3 regions of the Methylocystis sp. S23 genome follow, and region 1 is predicted to be linked to each of the others. Evidence: predicted binding sites of a transcription regulator. Region 1 holds the regulator's gene; each other region holds the start of a gene.
The links. Region 1 encodes LexA, which represses DNA repair genes until DNA is damaged. Its sites were predicted from a motif close to TGTTCNNNNTGTGTTCNG; they were not measured.
Positions count from the first base shown of each region.

Region 1 (10,123 bases):
AGCCGCGCCCGCGACGAGGCTACGCGGCGGCCTGATGAACCTACGCGATTTTCGAGCCTTCGGACAAGTGGCCCGGGCGCTTCAAAGCGCGCTTGGCGGCTCCGCCCGATCCCGGCGCGATCTATCGCCCCTGCCCCGGCAGACGCTGAAAGGCGGCGGCGCAGTCGCGCGGCGCCGCGAGGCAGCGGTCGCGCGCCGCGGCGACCAGCGCGTCCGCGCCGGCTTGCGCGAGCTCCCGCGCGCTTTCCTCGAATGGCGGCCGGCGCGGCGGCTTGGGCGCCGCAGCGCGCCCGCGCGCCTCGGAGGCCGTCTGCGACGGGGCGGAGCCTCCTGGCGCCCGCCATTCGAGAGCGATGATGACGAGCGCGATGCAGGCCAGGCATTTGAGGAGAAAAACCACGGGCGGCTCCGTTTCTTTCCCCGCTTTTCGCGCGCTTGGGTTGCGCGAAAGTAAACGGACGCCCGGCGGTTTCGGCGTCCTCGCGAAACCAAACACAAACCATCGCGGCCGGCCGCGGCCGAAAATATCAGCGCCGGCCGCACGCTTAGCAGTCACTTAAGATAGGTCTGCGAGGCTGGATGCAATCAGGAGCGTATGTTTTGAGTAACTCGGCCTCTTTCGACCGTCCGGCGTCGTGGATGGACCATCTCGTCCATGAAAGCGCGCTGGAGCGTCCCCTCGAGTCGGCGCGGCATCGCTGCTTCATCCTCCCGCGGCTTGTCGTGGCGGCCTGCATGCTGATCGGAGCGCCGATCTGGCTCTTCCTCCATGGCGCGCCCACGGGGACGGAGCTCCTGATTTTCGCTTTGGCGCAGGCGCCGCTGATTTCCGTCGCGATCCTCGCGCGCACCGGCAAGCTGCGCGTCGCGCAAAGCGTGTCGATCTTCGGCTGGCTCGCAATGGCCGTCGCGCTGCATGGCCTGACCGACGGCTATGAGACGATCTCGATCACGCTTCTCACGATCGCGCTCGTCGAGGCCGCCCTCACGCCCGAAATCGTGATGATCTTCGTCATTGAGGCGGCGACGATCGATCTCATCGCCCTGACCGCCGGCGTCGACATGCCGGGCCCGCATCTCGCCGCCTTCGAGCGTTCCGCCGCACTCTCCATTCTGACGGCGCCGCTCCTTCTCTATATCGCCTTCCTCGCCGTCTGCGCCATCCGGGCCGAGAACACGCGCACGAAAGTCGATTCGGCCAATGCCCGCGACCTGCGTCTCTTGACCGACGCCATCGGCGACATCGTGCTGCATCTCGACCGCAGCGGCGCCGTCGCGACCATTATCGGCGACACGCACAAAGTCTATGGGCTCGACCGTCGCGACCTCATCGGCCGCGGCTTTTTCCAGCGCGTTCACATCGCGGACCGCCCGGCCTTTCTCAAGCTCGTCTCCGACGCCTTCGAGCAGGACGCGCCGCTTACGACCGTGCTGCGCGTGCAGGTCAGCCTCGCGCCGTCGGCTTCCGGCAAATATGTCGAGCCCATCTTCAATTTTTTCGACGCGCGCATGTGCCTCGCCCAGCCCGTCATTGACGAGCTGAACGGCCAGCCGGTCGAGGCCTTTCGTCCCGTCGTCTGCATTCTGCGCGACGTCACCGCCGAGAAGCGCGCCGACGACGCCATCGCCGCGGCGCGCGCCGAGAGCGAGCGCGCCACCGCCAGCAAGACGCGCTTCCTCGCCAATGTCAGCCATGAGCTGCGCACGCCGCTCAACGCGATCATCGGCTTCTCGGAAATGCTCGCCAATGAGGAGTTCGCGCCGCGCGACCCGGCGAAGCAGCGCGAATACGCCCAGATCATCAGCGACTCTGGCCACCATCTGCTCGAGGTCGTCAATACGATCCTCGACATGTCGAAGATCGAGTCCGGCTCGATGCAGATCTTCCCGGAACCCTTCTCGCTGCCTTTCCTGATCGACCAGTGCTGCGACATGGTGCAGCTCAAGGCTGATCAGGGCGGCGTGAATTTGCTGCGCGACTATCGCAGCGACATGGCGGAGCTTGTCGCCGATAAGCGCGCCTGCAAGCAGATCTTGCTCAACCTCCTGTCCAACGCCGTGAAATTCACGCCGGCGGGCGGAAAGGTCCGCGTCGTCGTCGCGCCGGAGGGAAATCTGATCGCGGTGACGGTGGCGGACACCGGCATCGGCATTGCGGCGGGCGACCTGTCGCGCCTGGGCGATCCCTTCTTCCAGGCCAGCGCCTCTCACGACCGCGCCTATGAGGGCACGGGTCTCGGGCTCTCCGTCGTGCGCGGCCTCGTCGGCCTGCATGGCGGCGCGATCACGGTCGAGAGCATGCCGAAGAAAGGCACGTCGGTGACGGTGCGCCTGCCGCTCGATTGCCGCGAACCGGCGCTCGGGACGGGCGTCTCCGCGAAGATCGAAACTATTCCGCGCCTCGGCGCCGCCATCGGCGCGGACATCGGCCACCCCAAAGAGACGGTGAAGAAAATTGCGTGACGCCTCGCTCAGCGCCTCGAGGTTCGAGGACTTTCCGGAAGAACGCGCCGCGTCGCGCCGCCGCGGGTCGGGCCTCGGCGCCCAGCCCGCTCCGACGCCGCCGCGCGCGCCGAAGAAGAAGCCCTCCGTTCTGGCGCGCGTTTTCGCGCCCCGGCGCATGGGCATGCTCCTGCTGCTCGGCATTGGCGGGCTCGCCTTTGTCGGCGTGCCGATGAACGCCCTCTTCCTGCAGGACGGCCGCCACCCCGCCCCGCTCTTCACCGCCCGCGCGCCGGCGCCGCAGAAGTCGGAGCCCGCCGATGCGGGCGCGCCCGCCCCGACGGCGCGCAAGGCCCAGATGGAGACCGCCCGCCCCGGGGTCGACGCCGCCAGGACGGATGCCGCGAAACCCGAGGCGCTCAGGACGGAAATCGCGCCCGCCGCCAAGCCCTCCAGGAGCGACGCCGCCGCCTTGAAGGCGATGCTCGCCAAGCCCGAAGCCGCCGCCCCGGCCGCGAGGCCGGAGAAGAAGCGCGAGGTCGCCGCGCGCGATCCGATCGCGGTCATGCTCGGCGGCGAGACGCCCGCAAAAGCCAAGGCGCCGTCACAACCGCGCGCCCCGGCCCAGCCGCCACAGGCTCAGACTCAGGCGCCGAAAGCCCAGGCGCCGGCCGAGGGCGTCGTCGCGGCGCAGCGCGCGCTTCAGCGGCTCGGCTATGTGGTGAAGCCCGATGGCGTCGTGAGCGCCGGCACGCGCCAGGCGATCGAGAAGTTCGAGCGCGACCACGGCCTGCCGGTGAAGGGCGAGCTCACGCCCAGGATCGCCCGGCTCCTGGCCGCGCGCGCTGCGGCGCCGCATCCGTAAAGACAGGCTTAGACCCGAGACGCGTTTCGCCCTAAGTTAGCGTGATGCGTCTCCGATCCGATATTTTCGCGGCCGCGCTCATTCGCCGGGCAGAAGCGCAGGGGGCCGTCGCCATGTTGCGGCGCCGCGGCGCCGCCGAAGCGGGCGCTCTTTTTATCAAGCTCGACCGCCTCGACGGCCGCGCCGCCCTTTACGGTCCCGCCCCGCAAAGCGAGGAGACGCCCGAGGGCGTCGATCGGCTGTTTTCCAAGGTCCATGCGGGCGACTGGGTCGACCCCGCCGAGGCGGAGGCCCGCCTCAAGCGCGAGATCATGTTCGACCCGGACATGTGGATCGTCGAGATCGAGGATCGCGACGGCCGCGTCTTCGTGGATCTCGCGGCCTGACCCTTCCGTCATTTCCGATGCGCGAGCCTCGCCGGGAATCGAGCGTTCCGCTGGATTCCGAATCGGGCCTTCGGCCTGTCGGCGGCGACCTTCGCAACTCCTGAAGGTCACGCCGACTGATCGAGCTTACGGATCGGCTCGGACGGCGCCCGCGTCGCCGCGCGGCGCCAGCCGGGGCCGCCCGCAAGCGCGTCCTCGCGCAGGAGGCGGCGCTGCGCGTCCCGATCGCCGCGCATGGCGCCGGCGACCGCCGCGACGATCTGCATGGCCGCGCGCTGCGGCGTCGAGCGCGTCAAGGCGACGAGCGCGCGCACGCGGTCCGTATCGTGGGAAATCGCGGGATCGGCGCAAAGGAAAATGCGGACGGCTGCGTCGGGATCGACGCCGAGCGCCGCCAGCGCCAGGGCGAGCGCTTCGCCGCTCGCGTCGGAGACGATGGCGCGGGCGCGCTCCTTGCGGCATTCCAGCGCGTCGGCGATCAGCCCCGCCATGGCGTCGCGGTCGCGGCGCGCGGCCGCGCCTTCGAGGCGCCGCACGAAGGCCGTTTCGGCGCGTTGTATCTCCGGAAGCCCGGACGACAGCGCGCGCCGGCAGGCGTTGAGAATGATCCCGGTGCGCTCCAGCCGCGTCGCCGCGAGGAAAAGCGCCTCGGGATCGATCGCGCGGTCGTCGCGGTCGAGCAGGATGCGCGCGAGCGTCCTGTCGTCCCGCGCCGCCTGCATCAAGGCGCGGCGCGCCGCCTGATCGAGATGCGCGGACCAATTGGCCGCGAGCGCGCGCAGCACTTCCGGCTCGCCGCGCTGGGCCAGCGCATCCACCATCTCACGATCGAGATCCTTGCGTCTGGCGAGCGCGCAGGCCAGCGCCGGCGCTCCGAGCTGCGCCGTCGCGAGCAGGCCGTCGCGCGGCGTTTCGGGCGAGAACTCCAAGGCCAGCTCCGCGCAGGCGCCGCCCTTCTCCAGAAGCCGCGCAAAAATCGACCGCGGCGTTTCCGCATGAAAACAGAGAGGCCGGGCGACGCGCGCGACGGAATCGGCGTCGACGATGTCGATGAGTCCGAGCGCCAATTGCTCGAACTGCCGGACGTCGCCGATCGGATGCGTGGGTCTTTCGACGAACTGGTCGACAATGGCCCGCAGAAGCGAGGCGTCGACGATTCGCCGCGGACTCTTCTCTGATTGCATTGACCCGCCACTCACTCAAATGCTTACGCGATCATGGCTTGTAATTTAGCATCGGGACGTTGACGGAACATTAACCCTCGCCGGCCCCTAATCCCGGTAACGGTCGATTCACTTTTGGCCGCAGCGGTGCGGAGAGGTCGAAAATGGGGGAGGTCGTCGCCTTCCGAATGCGCGGGAAAAGCGCCCGCGAAAAAAGCGGGCCGCCGGCGGGCGACGCGCAGATTCTTTTCTTCCTTGGCGTGCGCTACGCGCGGATAGACGACTCGCAGGACGCGCGCGGGACGCTCTCGCCCGATCATGGCGCGGGCGACGGTCCGCGCGGCGGCAAGAAGCGCAAGAGCCGCGCGCGGGCTTAAGCCCCTCGCCCGCCTCACATTCTTCGAGGCTCGACCGTAGCGGTGGCGCGCGCCCTTCTTCCGCATTAATCTTTGCCGAGGTCATTTCCTTGAGGCTTTGAGGTGAGCGACGCGACGCGCGTGGCCGAGCATGACGAAGGCGGGGGCGGCGCGCTCGCTTTATCGCTCGCGCCGCGCTTGCGGAGGCTCTCGGCCTCTCTGCGCGACGCATATGCGCGGGAAACCGAACTTCGCCGGCCCTTTCTTTGGCGCGCGGTCGCGGCCGGCGGCGGGGTCGTCCTTTATTTCGCGGCGGAGCGCGAGCCGCCCCTGCCGCTTTGCTTCGGCGCGCTCGCCCTGGCCGCCCTGCTCGCCTTCGCAACGAGACGCAATGCGCGCGCCCACGCGCTGTTTCTCGCGCTCGCTTTCGTCGCCGCGGGCTTCGCCGCCGGCGCCTGGCGCGCGGCGCGCGTCGCCGCGCCCATCGTGCCGCGCATCGCGATCGCCGAGCTGACCGGCTTCGTCGAGGAGATCGATCTGCGTCCCGCGGGCGCGCGTTTCATCCTGCGGGTGGCGAGCGCGGAAGGCCTGCCTGGCGGCGCCATGCCGGCGCGCGTGCGGCTTACGACTCGCGGCGAGCCGGGCTTCGCGGCGGGGGATTTCATCGCCCTGAAGGCGCGGCTGACGCCGCCGGCGCGCGCGGCGCTGCCTGGCGGCTATGATTTTGCGCGCGACGCCTATTTTGCAAGGCTCGGCGGCGTCGGCAACGCGCTCGGGCGCGTCGAAACGATGCCCCCGCCGGACCCGCCGCCTTTGTCGCTGCGTTTTTTCGCCGCCGTCGACCGCGTGCGGAACGCCCTCGCGTCGCGCGTCTACAAAACCATTGGCGGCGACGCCGGCGCGATCGCCGCCGCCATGGTGACCGGCAAGCGCGATTATCTTTCCGAAAGCGCGAGAGACCTCATCCGCCGCGCCGGCATTTTCCACATCGTCACCATTTCCGGCATGCAGATGACGCTCGTCGCCGGCATCTTCTTCGTCGGCTTCCGGCGGCTTCTGGCGACGTCGGAGACGCTCGCCCTGAACTACCCCATCAGGAAATGGGCGGCGGCGCTCGCGATCGTCGGCGCCGTCCTCTATGACATCGGCACGGGCTCGCGCGTCGGCACGGAGCGCGCGCTGGTCATGACGGTCATCATGCTCGCCGCCGCGCTGTTCGACCGGCCATCGCTCTCAATGCGCAATCTCGCGCTCGCGGCCTTCTTCGTCATCGCCTTCGAGCCGGAGGCGATTCTCGGCGCGAGCTTCCAGCTTTCCTTCGCGGCGGTCGCGGCGCTCATCGCGGTCTATGAATGGCGCGGCGACTATCTCTCGGGGAGCCGCGCGCAAGCGTCCGCCCCCGGCCTCTCCAGCCGCATGTCCGAATGGCGCGAGGAGCTTGTTGAGCGCATGCTGCACGGCCCGGGCGCCGCATTGGCGGCGACGCTGTGCGCGACCTCCGCCACCGCCGCCTTCATGGCGAACGACTTTCACGAAATCAGCCCCTATGTGCTGATCGGCAATCCGCTCACCCTCGCCGTCATCGAATTCTTCGCCGTGCCCTGCGCGCTGATCGGCGCGGCGCTCTATCCCTTCGGGCTCGACGGCTTCATCTGGCGTTATCTCGAGATGGGCATCCATCTCGTGACCTGGCTCGCGGGGCTGATCGCCGCCGCGCCTGGCGCAAGCCTTCACGTGCGCGCCTTCGCGCCCTGGGCCATCCTGTTTCTCGCCCTCGCCGTGCTCTCCATGGCGTTGTGGCGGACCTGGACGCTGCGCGCGACGGCGCTGCCGCTCGCGCTGATCGGCCTCATGGGCGCGACGAAGGGCGCGGGCTTCGACATCGCCGTGCCGGCTACGGGAGACGCCGCCGCGCTGCGCCTGCCTTCCGGAGAACTCACGCTGCTCGGCAAGAAGCCGAGCGCCTTCGCGACCGAACAATGGCTGCGCGCCGACGCCGACGCCCGCGCGGCGGCGGACGCCAAAGGCGGCGTCTCATGCGACGACGCAGGCTGCGTCGGCCGCGCAGCCGACGGCCGCGTCGTCGCGCTCGTCACGAGCCGCGCGGCCCTTTTCGAAGATTGCGCGCGCGCTTCGATCCTCGTCACGCCGCTGCGCGCGCCGGACGGCTGCGCCGCGCCGATCGTCATCGATCGGCGCAAGCTCGCGGAGACCGGCGCCGTCTCGCTGCGGCTGGAGAAGGACGGGAATGTCGCCTGGACGACGTCGCGGGGCGTCAACGAGGACCGTCCCTGGTCGCCGCGGCCGATCCACAACGCGAAGCGCGCGCCGGCGCCGGAGGAGGACGAAACGGAAGGCGCCGAACTGTCCGAACCATTGGAGTGAGCGTCGCGGCCATCGCCGCCGCAATCCGCGCCGGCCGGCCCCGTTAAGGCCGAAGACCGCCCCGGCCGCGCCATTCATCAGAAGCCTGCGCCCGCTCAATATTTCCGCAGAAGGCTCACCAGCTTGCCCTGAATGCGCACCTTGTCGGGGCCGAAGATGCGGGTCTCATAGGCGGGATTCGCCGCTTCGAGCGCAATCGAGGCGCCGCGCTTGCGCAGCCGCTTCAGCGTCGCCTCCTCATCCTCGATCAGGGCCACGACGATATCGCCCGTATCGGCGTAATCCTGCTTCTTGATGACGACGGTGTCGCCGTCGAGAATTCCCGCCTCGATCATCGAATCGCCGCGCACCTCCAGAGCGAAATGCTCGCCCGTGGAAAGCATCTCCGGCGGCAGGCTGATCGTGTGGCTGCGCGTCTGGATGGCGGAGATGGGCGTGCCGGCGGCGATCCGCCCCATGACGGGAATCGCGACCTGCTGGCTCGACTCTTCCTCGCCGCGCTCATGCAGCGGCCGGACGCGGCCGAGATTTCCCTGGATGACCGAAGGCGCGAATTTGCCGCCGCGCGGACCGCCGCCGCCGCGCGGCGTCGCCGATTCCGGCAGGCGCAGCACCTCCAGCGCCCGCGCGCGATTCGGCAGCCGGCGAATGAAGCCCCGCTCCTCGAGCGCGAGAATCAGACGGTGAATGCCGGATTTGGAACGCAGGTCGAGCGCGTCCTTCATCTCGTCGAAGGACGGCGGAACGCCTGATTCCTTGAGCCTTTCGTGAATGAAACGCAGCAGATCGCTCTGCTTCTTCGTCAACATGATCCGCCCCCGGCCACACCGCGCTCCGCTACAAACAAATCATGAACATCTATAAGCGTTCGCTGTGCGTTCCGCAAGCTTTATCGCGGGTGGGGTTAATAGAAGCTGTATGATCGCGGCAGGTCGGCGCCCGCGCGCGTCCGGCGGCGTCGCTGGCCGCTTCAGCTCGAGGCGGGAGGCGCTGACATTATGCGGCTCGATGACATGGCGGCTGCCGAGCGTCGCCCGCATATATTCCTGGATGACGAAATTCTTTTCGACCGAAAGGATAGCGTGCCCGGCCGAAATATATTGCAGCCGCTCCGCGGCGCCGTCCGCGCGCGGCTTTTGCGAGCGCCCGATAAGGAAACGCCGCCGCCTTCCTTCCGAAAGCGGCGGCGCCCAAATGTGGCTTTTGCGCGCGCGGCTATTTCTTCGTCCCGAGCGCTTTCTTGATCGACGCCGTCGGGCTGTCGTCCGAGGCCAGCGCAGACATTTCGCGGCGCTCGTCGGGCGCGAGGGATTGGGCGACGCTCGTCGTCTCGGCCTCGCGGGACTGCGCGGCGGCCTTGGCGGCGGCCATGGTCACGATGGGCGACTTGGCGGCGATCTGCGTGGCCTTCGCGCCCGCTTTCACGGGCTTCTCTTCGAGCGCGATTTCCATCGGCGCGCTCAGCGCCTCGGGGCGGCTCGCTTCGGCGACGCGCGCAAGGAAGCTCGGATGCATGCCGCCGTCCTGATAGACGACGCGCACCGGCTTCACGCTCTGGGCCAGCTCGGCGACCTTTTCCTCGTCCTTGGACGCCTTGGCGGAGACGCTCGCGATCAGGTCCGGATCGTGCTTGAGGGGCGGACAGGCGGAGAGCGGGTCCATATGGCCGGCGCCCTGGGCGTTGAAGACATAGCGGCGGCCGCAGAAAGCGACCGTCGGCTCCTCCTTCGTCACCTCGAAATGATCGTTTCCTTCCTTCAGATTCTTCCAGAAGCCGATATTGGGGTCGAGCCGGTGCTTGGCGAGATTCTCCGCCGTCATCCGGAACGGATAGGACTGCATCTGGATCGCGCGCTGGCCGCCGTTGAAGGCCGAGCGGGCGATGGCGTAGATCTCCGCGATCTGCGCGTCGGTCATGGAAAAGCAGCCGGCCGAGGAGCAGGCCCCATGGACCATGATGGTGCCGCCCGTATGCCCGAGCGCGCGGTCGAGCTGGTTCGGATAGCCGACATTGAAGGAGAGATAATAAGCGGAATTGGGGTTCATCTGCGCCGGCGCGATGGCGTAGAAGCCCTCGGGCACCTGTCGGTCGCCTTCGCGCGTCTTGGGCCCGAGCTGACCGGACCAGCGACACATGGGGAAGGTCTTGAGGTGGACATATTTGCCCTCCCCGTTCATCTTCCAGATTTCGAACTCCGCCTCTTTCTTATAGGCGCGGATCAGCATCGGCGCCTCCTTGGTCGTGCCGACCTGCGCCATCTTGGCGAGCGTCTCGGGAGGCACGGGCGCGAGCGAGCGCTGGGAAATGCCGCTATCCTGGCAAGAGGCGAGAGAAAGCCCGGCGAGAGCGGCGATGGCCGCGACCGGCTTCAAGACCCGATACTTCATGCGCTCAGCTCCCCTCTGCGCCCCGGCGCCCGCGCACATACACGCTACTGTGGCAAAACTAACACAGTCGCGTAACTCAATTCTTACCGGCGAACGCGTTTCGCCCTTTGCGTGGAAGGAGAGACAATCGCGAGATTG
Region 1 covers NZ_CM134185.1:2,829,254-2,839,376, reverse strand. The annotation lists gene ACV7JP_RS13880 (hypothetical protein) at 122-400, opposite strand; gene ACV7JP_RS13875 (ATP-binding protein) at 601-2,463, shown strand; gene ACV7JP_RS13870 (peptidoglycan-binding protein) at 2,456-3,307, shown strand; gene ACV7JP_RS13865 (DUF1491 family protein) at 3,352-3,693, shown strand; gene ACV7JP_RS13860 (DUF2336 domain-containing protein) at 3,801-4,877, opposite strand; gene ACV7JP_RS13855 (hypothetical protein) at 5,021-5,233, shown strand; gene ACV7JP_RS13850 (ComEC/Rec2 family competence protein) at 5,336-7,597, shown strand; gene lexA (transcriptional repressor LexA) at 7,693-8,406, opposite strand; gene ACV7JP_RS13840 (L,D-transpeptidase family protein) at 8,813-9,985, opposite strand.

Region 2 (10,123 bases), 1.2 Mb from region 1:
GGATCGTTCTTCGCGGGCCCCTGCAGCGTCTCGACGAAGCCGAGCAGCGAGGCGAGCGGCGTGCGCAATTCATGGCTGGCGTTGGCGACGAAATCGACGCGCATGCGTTCGATGCGATGCGCTTCGGTGAGGTCGCGCAGGCTGATCATCGCCGCAGTCTGGTAGCCGGGAAAGCGGATCGGCGCGATATGCGCCTCGAACCAGCGTTCGAGCGGCAGGCGCTCGACCCAGGCCGCCTTCTCCGCCTTGCCGCCGGCGAGCACGCGCATGGCGGCGTCGATCATGTCGGGAGAGCGCAGGCTGCGCGAAATGGGCTCGCCGAGCTTCAGTGTCGGCGCGAGCGCGCGCGCCGGCCCGTTGAAGGCGAGCGCATGGGTCTCCGCGTCGATGACGAAGACCGGTTCCGGGAGCGCCTCGATCACCGGGCCGAGCATGTCCTCGGCGGGCCATTTTAGCGGCGGCATAGGCGTCTGGCTTTCAATTCAGGTCGATCAAGGCGTGCGTTCGTCAATGATGCGCGCGACCGCCTCGCGCAAGGCGCCCCAGCGGCGCGCGCCTTCGTCGGCGCCGAGAATCGCCAGGGCGACGATGAAGGGCAGGAAATAGTAGACGACGCGGAACAGGAGAAGCGACGCCAGCACGCTTTCCTGCGAAGCGCCGGGCAGCGCGTGAAGCATGGTCGCCTCGAAAACGCCGATGCCCCCCGGCGCATGGCTGATGACGCCGAGGATGCAGGCGAGGACATAGACGGCGAGAAAGGCCGTGAAATCCAGGTGAACGCCCTGCGGCATGAGCATATAGAGCGCCGCGGCGGCGGCGCAGAGATCCGCGGCGCCGACCCCGATCTGCGCGACCGTGGACCCGACGCCGGGCATCTCCAGCACATGGCCGCGCAGGCGGATATGACGCGGCTCGAGCGCGACCCAGGTGCCATAGCCCGCGACCCCGGCGAGAATCAGAATGCCGGCGGCCATATGCAGGGCGACAGGAAGACGGTCGAGCGCGGCCAGCGATTCGGCGGCCCTGACCAGCGTGACGCCGACGACCGTGGTCATGCCGAGCCAGAAGGTGACGCCGGTGATCACCGTGACATTGGCCACTTGTAGCGCCGTCATCTGGACGCGCGAATAGATCCAGTAGCGCACGGCGGCGCCGGTGACGACGGGAAAGCCGAGATTGAAGGCGGTGGCGTAGCTCGCGAAGGAAGCCAGCGCCGCGACGCGATAGGGGGCGTAATGGCCGATCTGCCGCAGGGCCGAAACGTCATAGCCCGTGAGCGCGACGTAAGAGAGCGCGGTGAAGAGCAGGGCGCCGAGAATCTGTGCGCCGCTCGTCGCCTTCAGCGCCTCGACGACGTCCGCGTAGCGTATGTTGGAGAGGACGCTGGCGAGGATGTAGGCCGCGACGGCGAAAAGCGCGAGACTGGCGAGCGCCCCGAGAAGATGGGCCGCGCCATGGGGCAGTCGGTCTTGCAAGGTCTCGAAGAAGCTTTTGCGCCGTACGACGGCGGGCAGTCCGGGTTGGGAAGAAATGGCGAGATCCTCGTCTTTGCGCATCTAACGCCCGCATGAGTGGCGGAGCCGGTTTTTGCAAGCGGCGCCGCTGAACGACTTCGTCTCGAAAAGATGACGCCAGAATGACGCGCTTACTAGCTTGGGGGCGCAAGGCCCCGAGTCAAGGCCGCGGTTCAGGAGAGACCGTGCACGAACCAGCGCGGCGCGGCGGTCTCCGTCGCATAAAGCCCCTCGCGGAAAAGCCAGAAGAGCTGGCCGTCCCTGTCCTGCACGTGAAAATAGTCGCGGGTGAGGCCGTCTTGCGCCGCGCCCCACCAGGGCGGCGCGATGCGCTCCGGCCCCTCAAAGGCGACGACCTCGCGCAGCACGCGCCGCCAGCGGAAGCGCAAGGGCGGGCCGTCGGGAACGAGCGCGGTCGCCTCGATCGGCTCGGGACGCTCGAAGAGCCGCAGCGGGCGCGCGCCCTGCGGCGGGAAAGCCTGCGCGCCTTTTTCCAAGGGCCTTTCCATGGGTCGGAGCGCATCCTCATCGCAAGCATCCGTCAGCTTTTGCGGAATGCGCTCCGGCGCGCCAAAGGCGGCCGGCGCGGCGGCGACCGCGCATTCCGGCAGATGCGCGGCTCGCGGATGGAGCCGCTGCACGCGGCGCAGGCCGAGCCGCGCGCCGAGCCGGTCGAGCAGATCGGCGAGGTCCCGGTCGTCGTCGCCGGCGCCGAAATCCGGCGAGACCAGGGCCGTCTGCGGGGACGTCGCGCTTTCGACCTCGATGGCGGAAAGACGCAGCACGTCGAAACCATAGCCCGTATCGAGCCCCTCCTCCGCCACGGAAGCGAGCCGCTCATTGAGGAGCGCCGCCAGGCGCGCGGGATCGCGCAAGGGCCGGCTCGTCCCGGCGACGAGGCGCTTCACCGCCCCGTCGACGCGGTAGAAGACGGCCTCGAGCCGCCGGGCCCCGACGCTGGCGCGCTCCAGCAGGGGGCAGAGATCGGCGGCGAGGCGGCGCAATGTCGCCTCGATGTCCTCGCGCCGGGTGAGGCCGTCCGGAAAGCGCCGCTCGGCGATGAAGGCGGGCGCCTCGAAGCGCGGCGTTATGGGATCGCGGCTGCGGCAGGCGAGCGCGTCGAGCCGCGCCAGCGCCTCCCGGCCGAAACGCGCGGCGAGGGGCGCGCGGGGGCGCGAGAGCAGATCGCCGGCGCAGTTCAGGCCGGCGCGGCGCATGCCGGCGAGGATCCCGGCCTCCAGCTCCAGCGCGTCGACGGGGAGCGCCGCGACGAGAGCGTCCAGCTCGGCCTGCGTCGCCGCGTCGGAGACAAGCTTCACATCGGAAAAGCGCGCCAGCGCGCGGGCGAGCGCCGGCCCCGGCGCCAGCGCCGCGCAAGCGGCGAAGCCCAGGCCCCGCAGGCGGGCCTCGATCTCGTCGAGGAGCGCCGCCTCGCCGCCGAAAAGATGCGCCGCGCCCGTCACGTCGAGCAGCAGCCCGTCCGGCGGATCGGGGGCGGCGAGCGGCGTGAAGCGGCGGCTCCAATCGGCGAGAGCCGCCACCAGAGCGGCGTCCGCCTTGGGATCGGCTTCGGCGAGGACGAGCGAGGGTCGGCGCGCGCGGGCGTCGACGACCGCCATGCCGGGCAGAAGCCCGAGCCGCTGCGCCCCGGCGTCGATGGAAGTCAGCCTTTCGGCCCCCTTCACGCGGGCGTAGAGGGCGAAGGCCTCAGGCGCGGCGCCGGCGCGGCGGCGCAGCAGCCGGTCGGTCGCAAGCCTCGGCAGGAAGACGCTCAGGAAACGCATGACGGAACGTCGCTCTTTCGGGGTCGAAGACAATGCCGCGCCATTGCGACGGATCGATTTCGCCGAAGACGCCGGCGCGGGCCTTCAGCAGCCGCAGCCGCCAGCGGAAAGGAGCGAATGGCGCAAGCGGGGGACGCGACGCGAAGACGGGCGGCGGCGCGGCGGCGACTTCGACGCGCAATTCGGCGGCGCTGGAAAAGCGCGCGGCCTCGGTCCCCTGCGGCGCGAGAAGCCCCAGCGCCCCGCCGCGCCTGGCGGCGAGCAGGAGGCGGCGCGAGACCGAGAGATCGTAAAGCCGGGGACCAAGAGAGCTTTCGGCGACGACCGCCGCGCAGGCGGAACTTTTCAGCGCCTCCTCCATGGCCCAGAGCGTCTCGCGCGGCCGGCGCGCGCGCACGAGCGCGAAGCAGGAGAGGTCGAGCCCCGCCCCCGCGAGGCCGCGCCCGTAAGGCAGGCCGAATTCGCGCGCGCTCAGATCCTCGATGATGAAGACCAGCGCCCCGCCGCCGCGAACCGCCCTCGCGCGGAGCGCCATGGCGAGGGCGAAGGCCGCGGCCGCCGGCGCGTCCGGCGGGCGGGCCGGAAAGATTTCGCTCAAGCTCCCCCGCCCGGGGCCAAGCAGCGCGTCGAGAAATTCGCCTCCGGCTTCCCGCGCGGGCGGCGGCGCGCCGCCCCGCGCCTCGATGGCGGCGATGCGGGCCCGCAAAAAGCCGATGCGTTCCGAGAGGCCGCTCTGCGACATCGGTCCTGAAACCCTGGTTTTGCGAGGGGCGCCGAGGCGTATGTTCGATATTTGTTCTCACGCCGGAAAGAGTCAAGCAAAAGAGTCGGGCGCGCGTCTCCCGTGCTAACTGCCCCGAAGGGCATATAGTCCGACGCCAGCCAGATATATCCGCCGGGCGACGCGCATGTTCCTAAAAACTGCGCAGCAGTTAGAATGTTGAACAATGGAGTTGGAGGACGCGATGGCTGACAATGTGACGAATGAGCTGCTGCTGGAAACGCTCAAGGCGATCCCGTCGAAGCTGGCCGACATCGCGAGCGATATCGTCGATTTGAAAGCGGACATGCGCGGGATGAAAGGCCACATGGCCGCATTCATGCAAAGCGAAGTCGCACAAGATGGCTCGATCGCTTCCATCCAGTTTGAGAATTGAACGGATCGAAAAACGACTGAATCTCACAGACGGTTAGCCATTCCTCTTTTATGGCGCGAACGCTTCGATGATTGTCCGAGCATGCGCAGCGATTCGGCTGTCGAGCCCACGCCAAGTCTCGAGCCATTCCCTGTAGCTTGTCGAATGAAACGTTACGTCGTCGCCAGCAACCGCCTCTGCAAAGTGAGCAATTTCGTCCCGATGCCGGACAAGATCATTCTGCGCAATGGGGCGACCGTTTTGCGAAGCCGGTTCAGCGAAAAGATAGAGCAAGGCCGGAACCCTGTTCCGCCGGCGGCCTTCGGTCACCAAGCCAAATGCGTGCTTGACCAGTTGCGCGGCGTCCAGATGGACAAACCTATCTTCCCCAGAACGCAAGCGGTCTCGCATTCTTTCGAAACCCTTCATATTTGGGCCCCAGACAGGACGGTCGTAAGCATCTGAAAGGCTAACGGCTTTTACGTCTCGAAATGGCTCAAAGCGCTTGCTTTCGATCCCGATGAGGGTCGAGGACGTCTGCACAACAGCGTCGAGCCAAGGATGGCGTCCGCCAGTCCAGGGAAATCGTGCACAAAATTCTATGTCCACCATTTCAGGAACTCCCGCCCTCTCGAGACCTTTTAAAGGCGGCAGTTGGTCAGGTTGCTCGACAAACCAACCAAAACAGTTCACTGCAAGAGCAGCGGAGCTTTCTGAACTCAGAAACTTGCCCGATTCGATCTCTTTGCCGCCAGCCTTTGCGAGGCGGTCCAGCACATAGTCAATAGGGACTCCGGGCAGAAATAGCTCACCCTTCATGCATCACCCTCCACCAGGGAAGCTTTTTGAAGCGGGGCCGGCGCTCGGCATGCCCACCCGCATGCTCTGACAGCTTACTTCCTCAACCCCAAAATATAAGCCGCCGTCGAATCGATCTCCTCCGGCGAGAGGATGAAATTCGGCATGTTCCTGTGCGAGGAGCGCAGGAAGACCTTGAGGGACAGTTCCGTCGTCGACGGCATTTTGGCGACGTCGATAAAGCGCGGCGCCTTGAGGTCGGGGCTTTTGGCCTCCGGGTCGGCGCCGACGGCGTGGCAGGCCGCGCAGGTCTCCTGAACGAGGCGCGCGCCAACGCTCGGATCGGCGCTCTGCGCGCGCGCCGGCGCGGCGGCGGAGAGGAAAACGGCAATCGACAGAAGCGCCAGTCTCATTTCCTCTCCTCCCGCGATCATTCGCCCCCGTTCAAATCCTCGGGGCGCGGCTGCAGCATGATATTGTAGCCGGCGTCGACGAGATGGATTTCGCCCGTCACGCCGCCGGAAAGCTCGGACAGGAAATAAAGCGCCGAGCCGCCGATTTCATCGAGCGTGATCATTCGCCGCAGGGGGCAGTGCTGCTTCTGGAACGCGCCCATCGCGCGCGCGCCGGTGATGCCGGCGCCGGCCATGGTGCGCACCGGCCCCGGCGAGATCGCGTTCACGCGAATGCCGCGATCCCCGAAATCCGCCGCGAGATAGCGCACGCTGGAGTCGAGCGCCGCCTTGGCGACTCCCATCACATTGTAGTTCGGCATGACATGGGTGCCGCCGCCGAAGCTCACCGTCACCATCGAGCCGCCGTCCTTCATCATCGCGGCGGCGCGGCGCGCGGCTTCCGTGAAGGAGAAGCAGGAGATGACGAGCGTGCGGATGAAATTCTCGCGCGAAGTGTCGGCGTAGAGGCCCTTCAATTCGCTCTTGTCGGAATAGGCGATGGAATGAACGAGGAAGTCCATCCCGCCCCATTCCTCCTGAAGCCGCGCGAAGACGGCGTCAACCGTCGAAATGTCCTCGACGTCGCAGGGAAGCACCAGATGGGAGCCCATCTCCTCGGCGAGCGGCTTCACGCGCTTGCCGAGCGCCTCGCCCTGATAGGTGAAGGCGAGCTGCGCGCCGTGGCGCGCCAAGACGCGCGCAATGCCGTAAGCAATCGAATGGTCGTTGGCGACGCCCATCACGAGCCCGCGCTTACCTTGCATCAAACCAGTCGCAACCGTCATCGCATTCCTTCTCTATCGATCCGCCGCGCGCCCTTCAGCGCTTCTTGCGGTAGTCGCCGCTGAATTCGCAAGCCGCCCCGTGAAAAGGCACGCAGTGGTCTTCCTCGACGCTGACGCCCTTCCTCGTGCGGCGAAGGGTGAGCGCGCATGTCTCATTGTCGAATTTGGCTTCCGCCTTCAGCGTGTCGCCATCGCCCGCGCCGACGGCGTCGACCTCTCCCGCGCAGCCGCGCGTCGCGACGTCGGCCGTGACGCCGAAACGCCCGTCGGCGCGCTTCATGATCCGCAATTCCTGCGAATAGGCCTTCGAGCCCGCGACATAGCGCCCCTCAAAGGCGGCGGCGGCGCCCGCGGCGAGGAGGGCCGCTCCGAGAGCGGCGGCCCGCAACAGTCCTTTACGCATCCGGATGCTTGAAGATGAGGGTGGCGTTGGTGCCGCCGAAGCCGAAGGAGTTCGACAGCACGGCGCCGAGCTTCACATTGTCGCGGCGCGCGCGCAGGATCGGCATGTCGGCGAATTCCGGATCAAGCTCCTCGATATGGGCGCTCTCGCAAATGAAGCCGTTTTGCATCATCAGCAGCGAATAGATCGCCTCCTGCACGCCGGTCGCGCCGAGCGAATGGCCGGTCAGGGACTTGGTCGCGGCGATGGGCGGGCACTTGTCCTCGCGGCCGAAAACCTCGCGCAGCGCCTCGATCTCCTTGGCGTCGCCGACCGGCGTCGCGGTGGCGTGCGGATTGATGTAGTCGATCGGGCATTTCACGGTCGCGAGCGCCTGGCGCATGCAGCGCACGGCGCCTTCGCCGGAGGGCGCCACCATGTCGTGGCCGTCCGACGTCGCGCCATAGCCCGCGACCTCCGCGTAGATCTTCGCGCCGCGGGCTTTCGCGCGCTCATATTCTTCGAGCACCAGCACGCCCGCGCCGCCCGCAATGACGAAGCCGTCGCGGTTCTTGTCGTAAGCGCGCGAAGCCGTGGCCGGGCGGTCATTATAGGAAGAGGACATGGCGCCCATGGCGTCGAAGAGAACGGAGAGCTCCCATTCCAGCTCCTCGCAGCCGCCGGCGAAGATCATGTCCTGCTTGCCGTATTGGATCAGCTCATAGGCGTTGCCGATGCAGTGGTTCGACGTCGCGCAGGCGGAAGAGATCGAATAGTTCACGCCCTTGATCTTGAACCAGACGGCGAGCGTGGCGGAGGCGGTGGAAGACATGCATTTCGGCACCGCGAAGGGGCCGACGCGCTTGGGGCCTTTCGAGCGGGTGATGTCGGCGGATTCGACGAGCGTATGCGTCGACGGGCCGCCCGAGCCCATGATGATGCCGGTGCGCTCATTGGAGATTTCCGCCTCGGTCAGGCCGGCGTCGCGGATCGCCTGATCCATCGCGACATGGTTCCAGGCCGTGCCGGTGGCGTGGAAGCGCATGGCGCGGCGGTCGACGACCGTCGAAGGATCGAGCGTCGGCATGCCGTGAACCTGCGAGCGGAAGCCGAGCTCGGCGTATTTCTCCGCGCGCACAATGCCCGAGCGCGCCTCGCGCAGCGACGCGACCACTTCCTGCGTCGTATTGCCGATCGACGACACAATGCCCATGCCGGTGACGACGACTCGTCTCATCTTCTTTCTCCCTGTCTCTTTCTCTCCCTCTCCCCGTTCACTGGGAGAGGGCTGGGGTGAGGGGCAAGCATGTCCGGCTCAAGATTCTCGTCGCGACATCTTCCGGCTGCAAAGGACGTTAGCGAGGCTTCGCCCCTCACCCTCGCTTCGCTCGACCTCTCCCCGTCGATTTCAAAGACGCGGCGTCACTCCGGCGCCGGCGCGTTGGCGAGGCCGACCTTCAGATCCTTCGCCTCATAGATGCGCTGGCCGTCCGCCGCCACCCAGCCGTCGGCGAGGCCGAGCACGAGCTTGCCCGTGCGGACGCGCTTGAGGTCGACGCCATAGGTCACGGTCTTCACGGTCGGGCGCACCTGGCCGGAAAATTTCACCTCGCCGACGCCGAGCGCCATGCCGCGGCCCGGATTGCCGAGCCAGGCGAGATAGAACCCGACCATCTGCCACAGCGCGTCGAGGCCGAGGCAACCCGGCATGACGGGATTGCCCTTGAAATGGCAGTCGAAGAACCAGAGGCTCGGCTTGATGTCGAGCTCGGCGCGCATATAGCCCTTGCCGTGCTCGCCGCCCTCCTCAAAAATCTCGGTGATGCGGTCGAACATCAGCATCGGCGGCAGGGGCAATTGCGCATTGCCGGGGCCGAACAGCTCCTCGCGCCCGCAGGCCAACAAATCCTCATAGCCGAATGACGAGCGCCTCTCGCTCATGATCTCACCGCCTCCGCTGGAGCTTTTGGAAAGCCCTGTTCTCCCATGCGCGCGGCTCCTCAATCGAAAGCGCGCGCCGCCCGCTTGTTTTCGGCCGTCTTCCGCCCAAAATGGACGAAGGCCGCGTTTTATGGGGCCGGTGATCCGTAACATAGCCAGGGGCGCGCCGGAAGCGCCTGCTTTTTTGCGGGGCCGCGAAACCGATGTGGCTCGCAAGGCAGGGCGACCGGGTGAAGGACGACAATTCTCGCCCTCATGCTGAGGAGGCTCCGCAGGAGCCGTCTCGAAGCATGAGGAGCCGCCAAGGCGGCGTCTCGAAGCGCGAGGGCGAGTTCCAGATCTCGGGAAATGAAGGTTTCCTCATCCTTCGAGACGCGAGCTTCGCTCGCTCCACGGGACGAGGAAACCTTCGCTCGATCGCCGTAGCGCGCAAAGCCGCGCCGGAAGTTGAGGTTCGCAGGTCTTTTTGGTATAGATCAAACAAATCCAAGGTCTCATGAGCCGCCCGCCGATGGACGCTTTCGCCAACCGACCGCTCTCGCCCGACCTTCCGGCGCGCAAACCCGTCCACGACATGCTGGTCGAGGCCGGATTGCGCCCGACCCGGCAGCGCCTCGCGCTCGGCGAGCTTCTATTTCAGGGCTGCGACCGCCATGTGACGGCGGAGCGCCTCTTTGACGAGGCGGTGGCGGCGAATCTCTCGGTCTCTCTCGCGACCGTCTATAACACGCTGCACCAGTTCACCGACGCGGGTCTCCTGCGCGAGATCGCCGTCGACGGCGCGCGGGTCTATTTCGACACCAATGTCAGCGACCACCACCACTTCCTGATCGAGGAGGATGGCGAGCTCCACGACATTCCGGGAGCCAAGGTGACCGTCGCCGACCTCCCGACCCCGCCCAAGGGGCTCAGGATCGACCGCGTGGACGTGGTGGTGCGGCTGCGGCGGGAAGAGGGATAGAACCCTCATCCACCCTCTCCCGTGAACGGGAGAGGGGAGAACGCCTTGATCTTGGATCGCGATCCTACTCGACCTTCTCGCCGGGATACACGCCCCACAAATTCTCCTGCTGCATATAGCCGTCGAAGCCCTGCCCGGCGAGGCGGCACCATTTGCCGTCGCAGCCGCGCAAATTGCCGATCACGCCCGGCCCGAGCCTGGCGACCGGCGTCGCGTGATCCGCGGCGACGAGGGTCTGCGGCTCCTTCTTCCAGGGCGCGACGAGCGCGGTGCGGCGCCCGGAGAGCAGCGAATGCAGCACCCAGCCCTCGGAGCCTTCCGAATCGCGGATCTTGCGCCAAGTCTCGAATTCGGCGGTGATCTCAAT
Region 2 covers NZ_CM134185.1:1,588,678-1,598,800, forward strand. The annotation lists gene ACV7JP_RS07850 (ATP-binding protein) at 1-464, opposite strand, end outside; gene ACV7JP_RS07855 (lysylphosphatidylglycerol synthase domain-containing protein) at 492-1,556, opposite strand; gene ACV7JP_RS07860 (Y-family DNA polymerase) at 1,688-3,298, opposite strand; gene ACV7JP_RS07865 (ImuA family protein) at 3,222-4,040, opposite strand; gene ACV7JP_RS07870 (hypothetical protein) at 4,264-4,455, shown strand; gene ACV7JP_RS07875 (PGN_0703 family putative restriction endonuclease) at 4,504-5,253, opposite strand; gene ACV7JP_RS07880 (c-type cytochrome) at 5,328-5,645, opposite strand; gene fabI (enoyl-ACP reductase FabI) at 5,663-6,472, opposite strand; gene ACV7JP_RS07890 (hypothetical protein) at 6,507-6,875, opposite strand; gene fabB (beta-ketoacyl-ACP synthase I) at 6,868-8,091, opposite strand; gene fabA (3-hydroxyacyl-[acyl-carrier-protein] dehydratase FabA) at 8,277-8,795, opposite strand; gene irrA (iron response transcriptional regulator IrrA) at 9,292-9,756, shown strand; gene ACV7JP_RS07910 (SH3 domain-containing protein) at 9,821-10,123, opposite strand, start outside.
Region 2: a site for LexA is predicted at 4,082-4,099, ahead of ACV7JP_RS07865 (ImuA family protein). Genes of this name have one in related genera too.

Region 3 (10,123 bases), 1.5 Mb from region 1:
CGCATCGGCTGGGCCTCGGCCTCCGACGCCTTCGGCCGCAAGGGGACCTACGCCATTTTCTTCGTCGCCGGCTTCATCCTCTATGCGGCGGTTCCCTTCGCGGCGAAGGGCGGCGTCGTCTTCCTCTTCGTGCTGCTCTTCGCCGTCATCATCACCATGTATGGCGGCGGCTTCGCGACGATTCCCGCCTATCTCGCCGACATTTTCGGCACGCATTATGTCGGCGCGATCCATGGGCGGCTGCTCACCGCCTGGTCGACGGCGGGCGTGCTCGGACCGGTGCTCGTCAACTATATCCGCGAATATCAGCTCTCGATCGGGGTGCCGCGCGAGGCCGCTTACAATCAGACCATGTATGTGCTCGCCGGCCTGCTGCTCGCGGGCCTCGCCTGCAACCTCCTCGTCGGGCCCGTGGCGGAGAAATATTACATGAGCGACGAGGAGGCCGCGGCGGCGAAGAAGACGAGCGTCGCCGCCGTCAAGCGCGACGAGAAGGAGCCGCACGCGGATTTCGAGGATTTCGTCGAGGAGGGCCTCGAGCCCGAGGGCGATTCGCCAGCGGCGGCGCGCGCGCTGCCGGCTGGGTTCTCGCCGATCCTCGTCTTGTCCTGGCTCGCCGTCGGCGTTCCGCTCGCCTGGGGCGTCTCGGTGACGGTCCTGAAAGCGCTCGCCTTGTTCAAATAGCGTCCCGGCCGTGAAGGCGATTTCCCCGAGCTTCCGGAGGCGGGCGACGTCCGGGCTCCGCCGCCTATTTCGCGCGCCCGCCACATTTGCTCTCCATTAACCAAATGCGCGCCATGGTAAATTTCCACGGCGCGCCGCGCGCAGCCTCCGACAGGGAATGACATGGCCTCGGCTTGCACCAACGGACTCGATACGGGTTTCGTCGATCTCGGTTACATGAAGGTGGCGGCGCTCGGCGTGGTCCAGGGCATTTCCGAGCTTCTGCCGATCTCCTCGACGGCCCATATGCGCATCGTGCCGGCGCTGCTTGGCTGGAAGGATCCCGGCTCCGCCTTCTCCGCCGCCATGCAGCTCGCCGCGCTCGCCGCCGTCATCAGCTATTTTTGGGGCGATATCCGCACGCTGGCCGTCGGCTCGATTTCCGCGATCAGGCGGCGAGACTTCAACGACTGGACCTTCCGTTTCGTCTTCTGGATCGGGCTGGCGACCATCCCGATCGGGCTTGCGGGCATTCTGCTCTCGCATACGCTGAACATATGCGGTTCGCCCTTGCGCTCGCTGCCCGTGATCGGCATTTCCTGCATCGTGATGGCGGCGCTGCTCGCCATCGCGGAGCTCTATTGCAACCACAAGCGCACGCTCGATCATGTGAGCCTCAAGGACGCGATGATCGTCGGCTTCGCGCAAGTGGGCGCGCTCATCCCCGGCGTGTCGCGCTCCGGCTCGACGCTCACCGCCGCGCTGTTCCTCGATCTCAAGCGCGAGGAAGCGGCGCGTTTCTCCTTCCTGCTCGGCCTGCCCGCCATCGCGCTCGCGGGGCTGAAGGAGCTTTGGGAGCTGCATAAGGCGCATCTCGATTTTCACGGATGGTCGGTCCTATCCGTGGGTCTTCTCGTGGCCTCGATCTCGGCCTTCGCGGCGATCTGGGGCCTGTTGCGCATTCTCGAGCGCTTCTCCGCCTGGCCCTTCGTCGCCTATCGCGCCTTCATCGGCGTCGTTCTGCTCGTGGGCTTCTATGGCGGCTTTTTGGTCTGATCGTCATTGCGAGGAGCGAAACGACGAAGCAATCCAGGGGCGTCGGCGCGGCTCTGGATTGCTTCGCTTCGCTCGCAATGACGGGCGTTGGCCTTTACTCCGCCCCTTCGCGCAATCTTTCGCCTGTTGCGCATTCTCGAGCGCTTCCCCGCCTGGCCCTTCGTCGCCTATCGCGCCTTCATCGGCGTCGTTCCGCTCGTAGGCTTCTATGGCGGCTTTTTGATCGTCATTGCGAGGAGCGAAAGCGACGAAGCAATCCAGCAGCGCCCGCGACGCGGCGCTGGATTGCTTCGCTTCGCTCGCAATGACGGGCGTTGGCTTTTACTCGGCCGCCTCGCGCAATCTTTCGCGTATCTGCGCGCGCAAATCGTCGATCGGGGCAAGACGGCCCTTCTCTTCGTAATGCCAGAAAGTCCAGCCGTTGCAGGCGGGAAGGCCCTGCGCCAGAGCGCCGGTCTTGTGGATCGAGCCGACAAAGCCTGACAGGGACACGGTCCCGTCCGCGCGCACGGTCGCCATGTGGCGTTTCTTCGCGTCGGTCAGCGCGGCGCCCGGCGCGATGAGGCCGGCTTCAACGAGGCTCGCAAAAGCGATGCGCGGCTCCGCGCGTTTCGAAGGCGCGGCGGCGACCGCCTCTTCAGACAAGGGCTCGATCGCGGCGATGCGGGCGACGGCGGCCTTTGCATAGGAAGGCTCGCGTTCGAGTCCGACATAGTCGCGGCGCAAGCGCTTCGCCACGGCGCCGGTCGTGCCGGTGCCGAAGAAGGGATCGAGCACGAGATCGCCGGCGTTCGAGGCCGAGAGGATCACCCGCGCGAGCAAGGTCTCCGGCTTTTGCGTCGGATGCGCCTTGCGCCCATGCGAATCCTTCAGGCGCTCGGCGCCGGTGCAGATGGGCAGCAGCCAGTCCGAGCGCATCTGGCAATCTTCATTGCCGGCCTTCAGCGCTTCGTAATTGAAGGTGTAGCGTTTGGCCGAGGCGTCGCGCGCGGCCCAGATCATCGTCTCATGAGCGTTGGTGAAGCGGCGGCCGCGGAAATTGGGCATGGGATTGTTCTTGCGCCAGACGATGTCGTTGAGGATCCAGAATCCGAGATCCTGCATGATCGCGCCGACGCGGAAGATATTGTGGTAGGAGCCGATGACGAAGATCGTCGCCGAGGGCTTCATCACGCGACGCGCGGCGGAGAGCCAATCGCGCGTGAAGGCGTCATAGGCCGCGAAATCCGTGAACTTGTCCCAATCGTCGTCGACCGCGTCGACGAGGCTTTGATCGGGGCGCGTGAGCTTGCTGGCGAGCTGGAGATTATAGGGCGGATCGGCGAAGACGAGATCGACGCTCTCCGGCGGCATATCTCGCATCAGCTCGACGCAATCGCCCTGCAGGATCATATTGCGCGCCGGCGCCGCGCGGAGCGGCCCCGCAATGGAAGACCCGGTACGCTTGACCTTTATCCGGGTTTGGAGGCGGGCCGCCCCGACGCGCGCGCTACTCATTCACTCAACACCGCATACGCTACCAACGCGTGCGATATTGCCGAAACGAAGTAAAAACCGCGTATAGGAGCGGGGTTGGCAACCGTCCCTTTTTCGAACGGAAATCTTAATGAAACAAAAAACTTAGCCGTAACGACCGCGCCGTCATCCCTCGCATAGCGGCGAGAAGCTCAGGCGATGCGCGGGCGTCGGGCCGTTTTCGCGCAGCGCGTCGAGATGGCGCTTCACGGCGTAGCCGACATTGGTCTCGAAGCCGTAATCCGGATAGACCGCGCCGAGGCGCCGCATCATGGCGTCGCGCGCGACTTTCGCGACGATCGCGGCGGCGGAAACGGAAAGCGCCAGGGCGTCGCCTTTCACGATCGCCCGGCAGGGACAGGACAGACGCGGCGGATCGGAACCGTCGACCAGGACAAAAGCCGGCGCATGGGAGAGCGTGGCGACCGCGCGCGCCATGGCGGCGAGCGACGCCTGGCGGATATTCATCGCGTCGATTTCCGCCGGCGTGACGAAGGCGACGCTCACCGCGAGCGCCCGCGACATGATGATCTCGAAGGCCGCTTCGCGCTGCTTCTGCGTGAGCGCTTTGGAATCGTTCAAACCGCGCGGCAGGCGCTTCGGGTCGAGGATCACGGCGGCGGCGGCGACCGGGCCGGCGAGCGGACCGCGCCCGACCTCGTCCACGCCCGCGACGGGCCAGACGCCCTGACGATGCAGACGGCTTTCGAGACGGAAATCCGGACCCATGCCGACCCTTGAAAATTACGGACACGCCGCGCGCATCGCCTTTTAGCGGCATGACGTCCGGAAGGTCGAGAAAAATCCTTCCGGCGCGATCGATCTCTCGGCGCAGAGCGCGCTTCCCGCCCTTTTCGGCTCTCTAAAACAGCGTGAGCTGCTGCGGTCCGCGTCGCGGCGGTTCGAAAAGATCGGTTCGCAGCTTCATCGACGACTGGGAGAAGCCCAGCCGCTTCGCGGCGATCTCGAAACGCCGGCCGATCATCCAGGCATAGGGCCCGTCGCCCGTCATGCGCTTGCCGAAAGTCGGATCGTAGATCTTGCCGCCGCGCGTCGAGCGCACGAGCGACAAAGCGCGGCGCGCCTTGTCCGGGAAATGGGCGACGAGCCATTCGCTGAAAAGATCGCGCAATTCGAGCGGCAAGCGCAGCATGATATAGCCGGCCTCGCGCGCGCCGGCCGCATGCGCGCGCGTCAATATGGCTTCGATCTCGTCGTCATTGACCGCCGGAATGACCGGCGCCGTCATCACGGCGACGGGAACGCCCGCCGCCGCGAGCTTTTCCATGGCGTCGAGCCGGCGCTCGGGCGTCGCGGCGCGCGGCTCCATGATGCGCGCGAGGCGCGGGTCGAGCGTCGTCACCGAGAAAGCGACTTTCGCGAGTCCCTCGCGCGCCATGGGCGCGAGGAGATCGAGATCGCGCAGCACCAGCGCGGACTTCGTGACGATCGCGACCGGATGCCGCGCGCGCGCCAGGACCTCGAGAATCGACCGCATGACGCGATGGCGCTTCTCCACAGGCTGATAGGGATCGGTGTTCGTTCCAATCGCGATGACCTTGGGAACATATCTGGGCGCGGACAATTCGCGCTCGAGGAGCTGCGCGGCGCCGTCCTTGACGAAGATCTCCGTCTCGAAATCGAGCCCGGGCGAGAGGCCCATATAAGCATGGGTCGGCCGCGCGAAGCAGTAGACGCAGCCATGCTCGCAGCCGCGATAGGGATTGATGGAGCGGTCGAAGGAGATGTCGGGCGAATCGTTGCGCGTGACGATCGAGCGCGGCTTCTCGACATGAATATTGGTCTTGAGGGCCTCGAGACTTTCGAGCGACCCCCAGCCGTCGTCGATTTCCTCCCGGCTTTCCGCCTCGTAGCGTCCGCCGCGCTTCGACAGCGCGCCGCGCCCGCGCCGGCGCTCCGGCTCCACGAGCGATCCCGCCGGGACCGCGGCGGGATGGGAAGAGATTTCCGCGAGCCGACCCATGACGAACTCCCGAAGCGAGAAACCGGCCTCGATGGGAAGCCGGCGGCGCCGGCTTCCCATTTCGCGATTCTGGGGACTTATGCTCCGACGCGGCTCGACCCGCCGCGACGGAACATATCGCGAATAAGGAACAAATATAGAACATAACGCCGGCGCGCAAGAGTCCAAATCCTCCCCAGGGCGACCGGGTGAACGATCATCTCTGCGAAAGCTCGAAGTTCAGGCGGCTGGACGGCGGCCGCGTCGAGAAGCCGGGAAATCGGGCGTCAGTACTCCCCGCGCAGAGTCACCATGAAATTGCGTGGCTCGCCCGGCGTGTTGTAGGTGTTCGCGCCGCCGACGCGCGTGTAGTATTTCTGGTCGGTGAGGTTGTTGAGATTGACCTGCAGCGTCACATAGTCGTTGAGCTTGTACGCCGCCATCGCGTTGACGACCGCGTAAGCGGGCCCGTGCCGCGCTTCGTTCAGGCTGTTGACCGCGCCGGAAAGGCCGCTTTGCGCGACGACGCCAGCGCCGACCGTAAAGCCCTTCAGCTCCCCGTCGAAATCATATTTGCCCCAGATCTTGAACATATGGGTGGGATACCAGGAGTTGATCGGCCTGCCTTGATTGTTCCTGTCGGCGAGCAGGGCCGTTTTCATGTAAGTGTAGCCGCCGACGACGTCCAAGCCCGGCAGAGGACGCGAAATCGCGGGAAGATCATAATCCGCAAAAGGCTTGCCCGAGAACTCGACCTCGACGCCATAGGACTCGGCCAGCCCCGCCTGAAGAAAATAGCCCGGATTGGCCGGATCGGCGAAAGAACGGTTTTGATCGCGAATGTCGAACCAGGCGACCGACGTATTGAGCTTCTTGTCCAGGAACTCGCCTTTGACGCCCGCTTCGATCTGGCCGCCAATGCGCGGGTCGAGCGTCGTGCGGTCGGCCCTTTGCTGCGTTTGCGGAATGAAAATGTCGGTATAGCCGCCATAGAGATTGATTTCGTCCGTCAGCCGGTAGATCCCCGCTATGTACGGCGTGAAACGGTGATTGGCTTTCGCGCCGTCTCTCCAGACGCCGGGCATGCTCGGCAGCGCGGCGCGGCTCTTGGCGAAGAAATTCGTCAGGCGCCCGCCGAAAACAAAGGTGAGCGGCTCGATCGGCGTAACGCGGAACTGAGCATAGGCGCCGTGTTGCAGCGTCTGATTCTCTCCGCCCTGGCTGAACGGCCTGAGGTTCGGACCGAGCGCGTTCGGCCAGAAGACCGGAATATTGTTCACGGAGACGGCAGGCGCGCCTTTGTGCTCATAGGAGAAGCGGTCGTAATTATAGCCGAGGGTCAAGGCGTTCTTGAGCGGCAGGAATGGGAGCGAGCCGGACAAATAGGAATCAACGCCGGTTCGATGATACCAATAGATGAAATGCCGATGGGCGTATTGCGCTCTCCAATTGGACGGATTGACGCCGGTCGTCGGATAGGCGTCGTCAAACTCGAAAGCCTGGTCCCGGCGGTTGAAGTTGACCTTCGCGACCCAGTCGCCGCCGAAGCGATGTTCGATACGGATAGTCTTGTCCTCCGTATCCCATCGGTAATTCGCCCAGTCCGGATAGGGATTCCAGGATCGCGGGGCGTCGAGGAAATAGGGGCTGGTCTGGCCGAAGAAAGGTATGGCCGCCACCGGCTGGCCCGAATAGGCCGGATCGGCGGTTCTTTGACGGGTATAGGAGACATTCGCCAGAGTGTCCGGCGTGATGTCATATTCGAGCGCGCCGTAGCCCACCCATTTGTTTCCGTCGCGCGACGGCTCAAAGAAGAAATGTCTGGCCTGATGAAGCACGAGCGCGCGATAGCGCAGCGTCCGGTCTTCATTGATCGGACCGGTGACGTCCACCATGCCGCGATAATTGTCCCACGAGCCGGCGCTGAACTCGCTCCTGATCTTGAACTCGTCCCGCGGCCGTTTCTTCACGACGTTGAGGACGCCGCCGGGACTGCCCGAGCCGCTCAGCAGGCCGGCCGGGCCCTTGAGCACTTCGAGGCGGTCATAGACGGCGAGATCGAGCTGCTGATAGCCGGCCAGGCCGCTATAACTGGGGACGCCGTCATTCGCGACGTCGAGAACATAGCCGCGCGACGCGGGCTGGCTTTGCGTGACGTCGTTGGAGATCGCGCTGACGCCGGGCATCCAGAACATCGCGTCCTGCACGGTGTTCAACTGCATGTCGTTCATCTGCGCGCGCGTCATCACCGACACGGATTGCGGAATTTCCTTTCGCGGCAGCGGCGTCTTTCCCGCGACCGTGACGAGCGGCGTCGTATAGCTTCCCGAGCCCTCCGTGATCGCGCCGCGCTCGGCGGCATAGGCGGTCTTGCCCGCCCCGCGACCGGAGCCGTTCCCGGCATTGTCGGCCCTGTGGTCGGCGCCCACTTCGATCGGCGGCAGCGCCGTCGCGCCGCGCGGGCTCGCGTCGCTCATCGTCCGGCCCGCTTGCGCCAAGATGATCGAAACGGCGCGGCCATTCCCGGAAAGGCGGTAGGAAAGGCCCGAACCTGACAAGAGGCGGTCGAGTCCGTCCCGCACGGAATAGGCTCCCGAAAGCCCAGGGGTCTTCAGCCGCTCCGTAATGTGGGAGTCGTAGAGGACGTGCAGCTCGCTCCTGTCGGCGAAGGCGTTGAGCGCGGCGCCCATGGAGCCGGCGGGAATCTCGTATGCGTGAACGAAGCTTTTGCGCTCTTGCGGGGAAATGGAAGCCTGGGCGGGATAGACGGGGCCCCCTACGCCGATCGTCAGAGCGTTCAGCGCCAGCGCGACCGCCGTCGACCCCATTTTCGCGCTCCTGCGCCGAACCTTCCCCCGTGCCATGCGCCGCATCCTCCGCCATATGATCGTCGGAACCGGAGCCCGGTCCCTGACCACTGGACGCGGCAGGCGGAAAGAGCGGAACCTCGACGGCGAAGATTTTCGAAGCCGCGCGGGCGGCGATCGCCTTAAAGCAACAGAATGACGTAGCTGGTCAGGTGGATCGCGCGCAGCCCTAGCGACGCTTCGATCTCTCGAAGCGACTGGAGCGGATCGTCGGAGCCGAACACGCCGCTGATCCGGCGCTCGCAGGTCGAGGCCCTGACGCAGTATATGACGCCGCGGCGATAGCGGCCGAGCGCCCGCAGCGCCTCGCCGAGCGGCTTCTTTTCGACGATCAGCTTGCCCCGCCGCCACGCGGTCGCGCTGGTCGCGTCGACGGCCGATGGCGGTTCGACCCCCGCGCCAGGCCCATAGGCGCTTTGCTGCCCTTCCTCCACGACGACGTCCTGGCCGCCATTCGAGACCTTCACGCGGCGCTTCGCGACGATGACGCGCGCGCCGGATGTTCCGAGCGCGACGTCGAAGGCCGTGCCGAGCGCCGTCACGGTCCCGCCGCCCGCTTCGACGACAAACGGCCGCGCCGCATCCGGGGCGACGTCGAACCATGCCTCGCCGCCCAGAAGGATCACGCGCCGTTCGGAAGCGGCGTAGCGAAGCGCGATCGACGTTCGCGAGTCGAGCTGGACGCGCGAGCCGTCCTCGAGCGTCACGAGCTTCGTCTCGCCGATCCCCGCGCGATAGTCGGACCGCAGCAGCGCGTCGATGTCGGCGAAATCGATCAGCGCCAGGGAAGCGGCGGCGAAAGCCGACGCGCCGGCGACGATCCGCCGCCGCCACGGATGGGCGCCCGCCCGCCGCCGGGACGAATTCATCCCGGCGAGATGGCCGTACATCTGCAGGACTTCTTCGAAGGCCTCGGCGTTTTGCGGACTGCCGGCGCGCCATTTCTCGAAGTCGGCCGCCTCTCCGGCCGACAAATCGCCCGCCCTCAGGCGCACGAACCATTCGATCGCCGCGTCGCCCGCGGGGTCGGAGTCATCGCTTCGCGCTTCCTCATTCATGGGCGTCATCGGAGGACCAATCCTCGCTCGCGCGGCATGAACGCGCCGCCATTTTATGGCCTCTAAGCACAAGACGCCGTCGGACGGCAAACGGGAGCCGGCGCCGGGAAATCACTCCCGGGCGTTTCTCAGCGCCGCGCGGCAGGTCCGGAGCGCCACGCTGATATGCTTGCGGACCATTCGGTCGGAAATCTCCAGCCTCCGCGCAATCTCGTGAAGCGGAACGTCCTCATAAACATGCAGCGTGAAGACCTGGCGGCTCCGCGGCGGGAGCGAGGCGACCGCCGAACGGAGCAGAAGGGACTTGCGCTCATATTCCATGCGTTCGTCGGGCGGCGCGTCCGGGGACGGCGCTTCGACGACATAGTCGCCAAATTGTATGTAACGCGCTTCCGTCTTGCGCCGGCGCATGAAGTCGCGCGCCAGATTGGTCGCGATCGTCTTCAGGAAGGCGGACGGATCGTTGATGGTCTCCGGCTTTTCGAGCCTGACGACCCGCACGAAGGTTTCCTGCAGCAGATCCGGAGCGTCGCTCGAGCCCACCTTGCGCGCGAGATAGCGAAGAAGGACAGCCCGGTTCGAAAGGAAAAGCTCGCGAAGCGAAGACGATTTTCTGCCGGAAGCGCGCGGCCGGCCGCCGCTTGACGAGAGGAACGGAGACACGATGCTTCTCCCAGGGCGGCTCTACCGGCCGCTTGAACCGAATGAATGGGGCGCGCGCCTCGCGGCGGCGTTCGGTCGGTCAGGAGAAGGAAGGCGGCGCGCGGGACGCCCAATTATTCAACCGCTCCGGGAGAGGCCGATCCTCGCGGCGCTCCCAGCCGAGAAAGAGCGTTCGCGCGATCGGCGCCGGGTTCGCGGCCACGGCGTAAACGGCGACAAAGGCCAGGAGGGACGATGCGCGCGCGCTCGCCAGACAGGCGCCGCAGCATTTGGCGGGGTCGCGCCCGTCATGCGAGGAGTCGCCGCCTTCGCCGCTCGCGTTGCAAAGCCCGGCGACG
Region 3 covers NZ_CM134185.1:1,327,462-1,337,584, forward strand. The annotation lists gene ACV7JP_RS06710 (OFA family MFS transporter) at 1-684, shown strand, start outside; gene ACV7JP_RS06715 (undecaprenyl-diphosphate phosphatase) at 847-1,719, shown strand; gene ACV7JP_RS06720 (DNA methyltransferase) at 2,041-3,216, opposite strand; gene ACV7JP_RS06725 (ribonuclease HII) at 3,361-3,963, opposite strand; gene ACV7JP_RS06730 (PA0069 family radical SAM protein) at 4,097-5,218, opposite strand; gene ACV7JP_RS06735 (TonB-dependent siderophore receptor) at 5,485-8,025, opposite strand; gene ACV7JP_RS06740 (FecR family protein) at 8,187-9,131, opposite strand; gene ACV7JP_RS06745 (RNA polymerase sigma factor) at 9,234-9,785, opposite strand; gene ACV7JP_RS06750 (hypothetical protein) at 9,865-10,123, opposite strand, start outside.
Region 3: a site for LexA is predicted at 5,345-5,362, ahead of ACV7JP_RS06730 (PA0069 family radical SAM protein). Genes of this name have one in related genera too.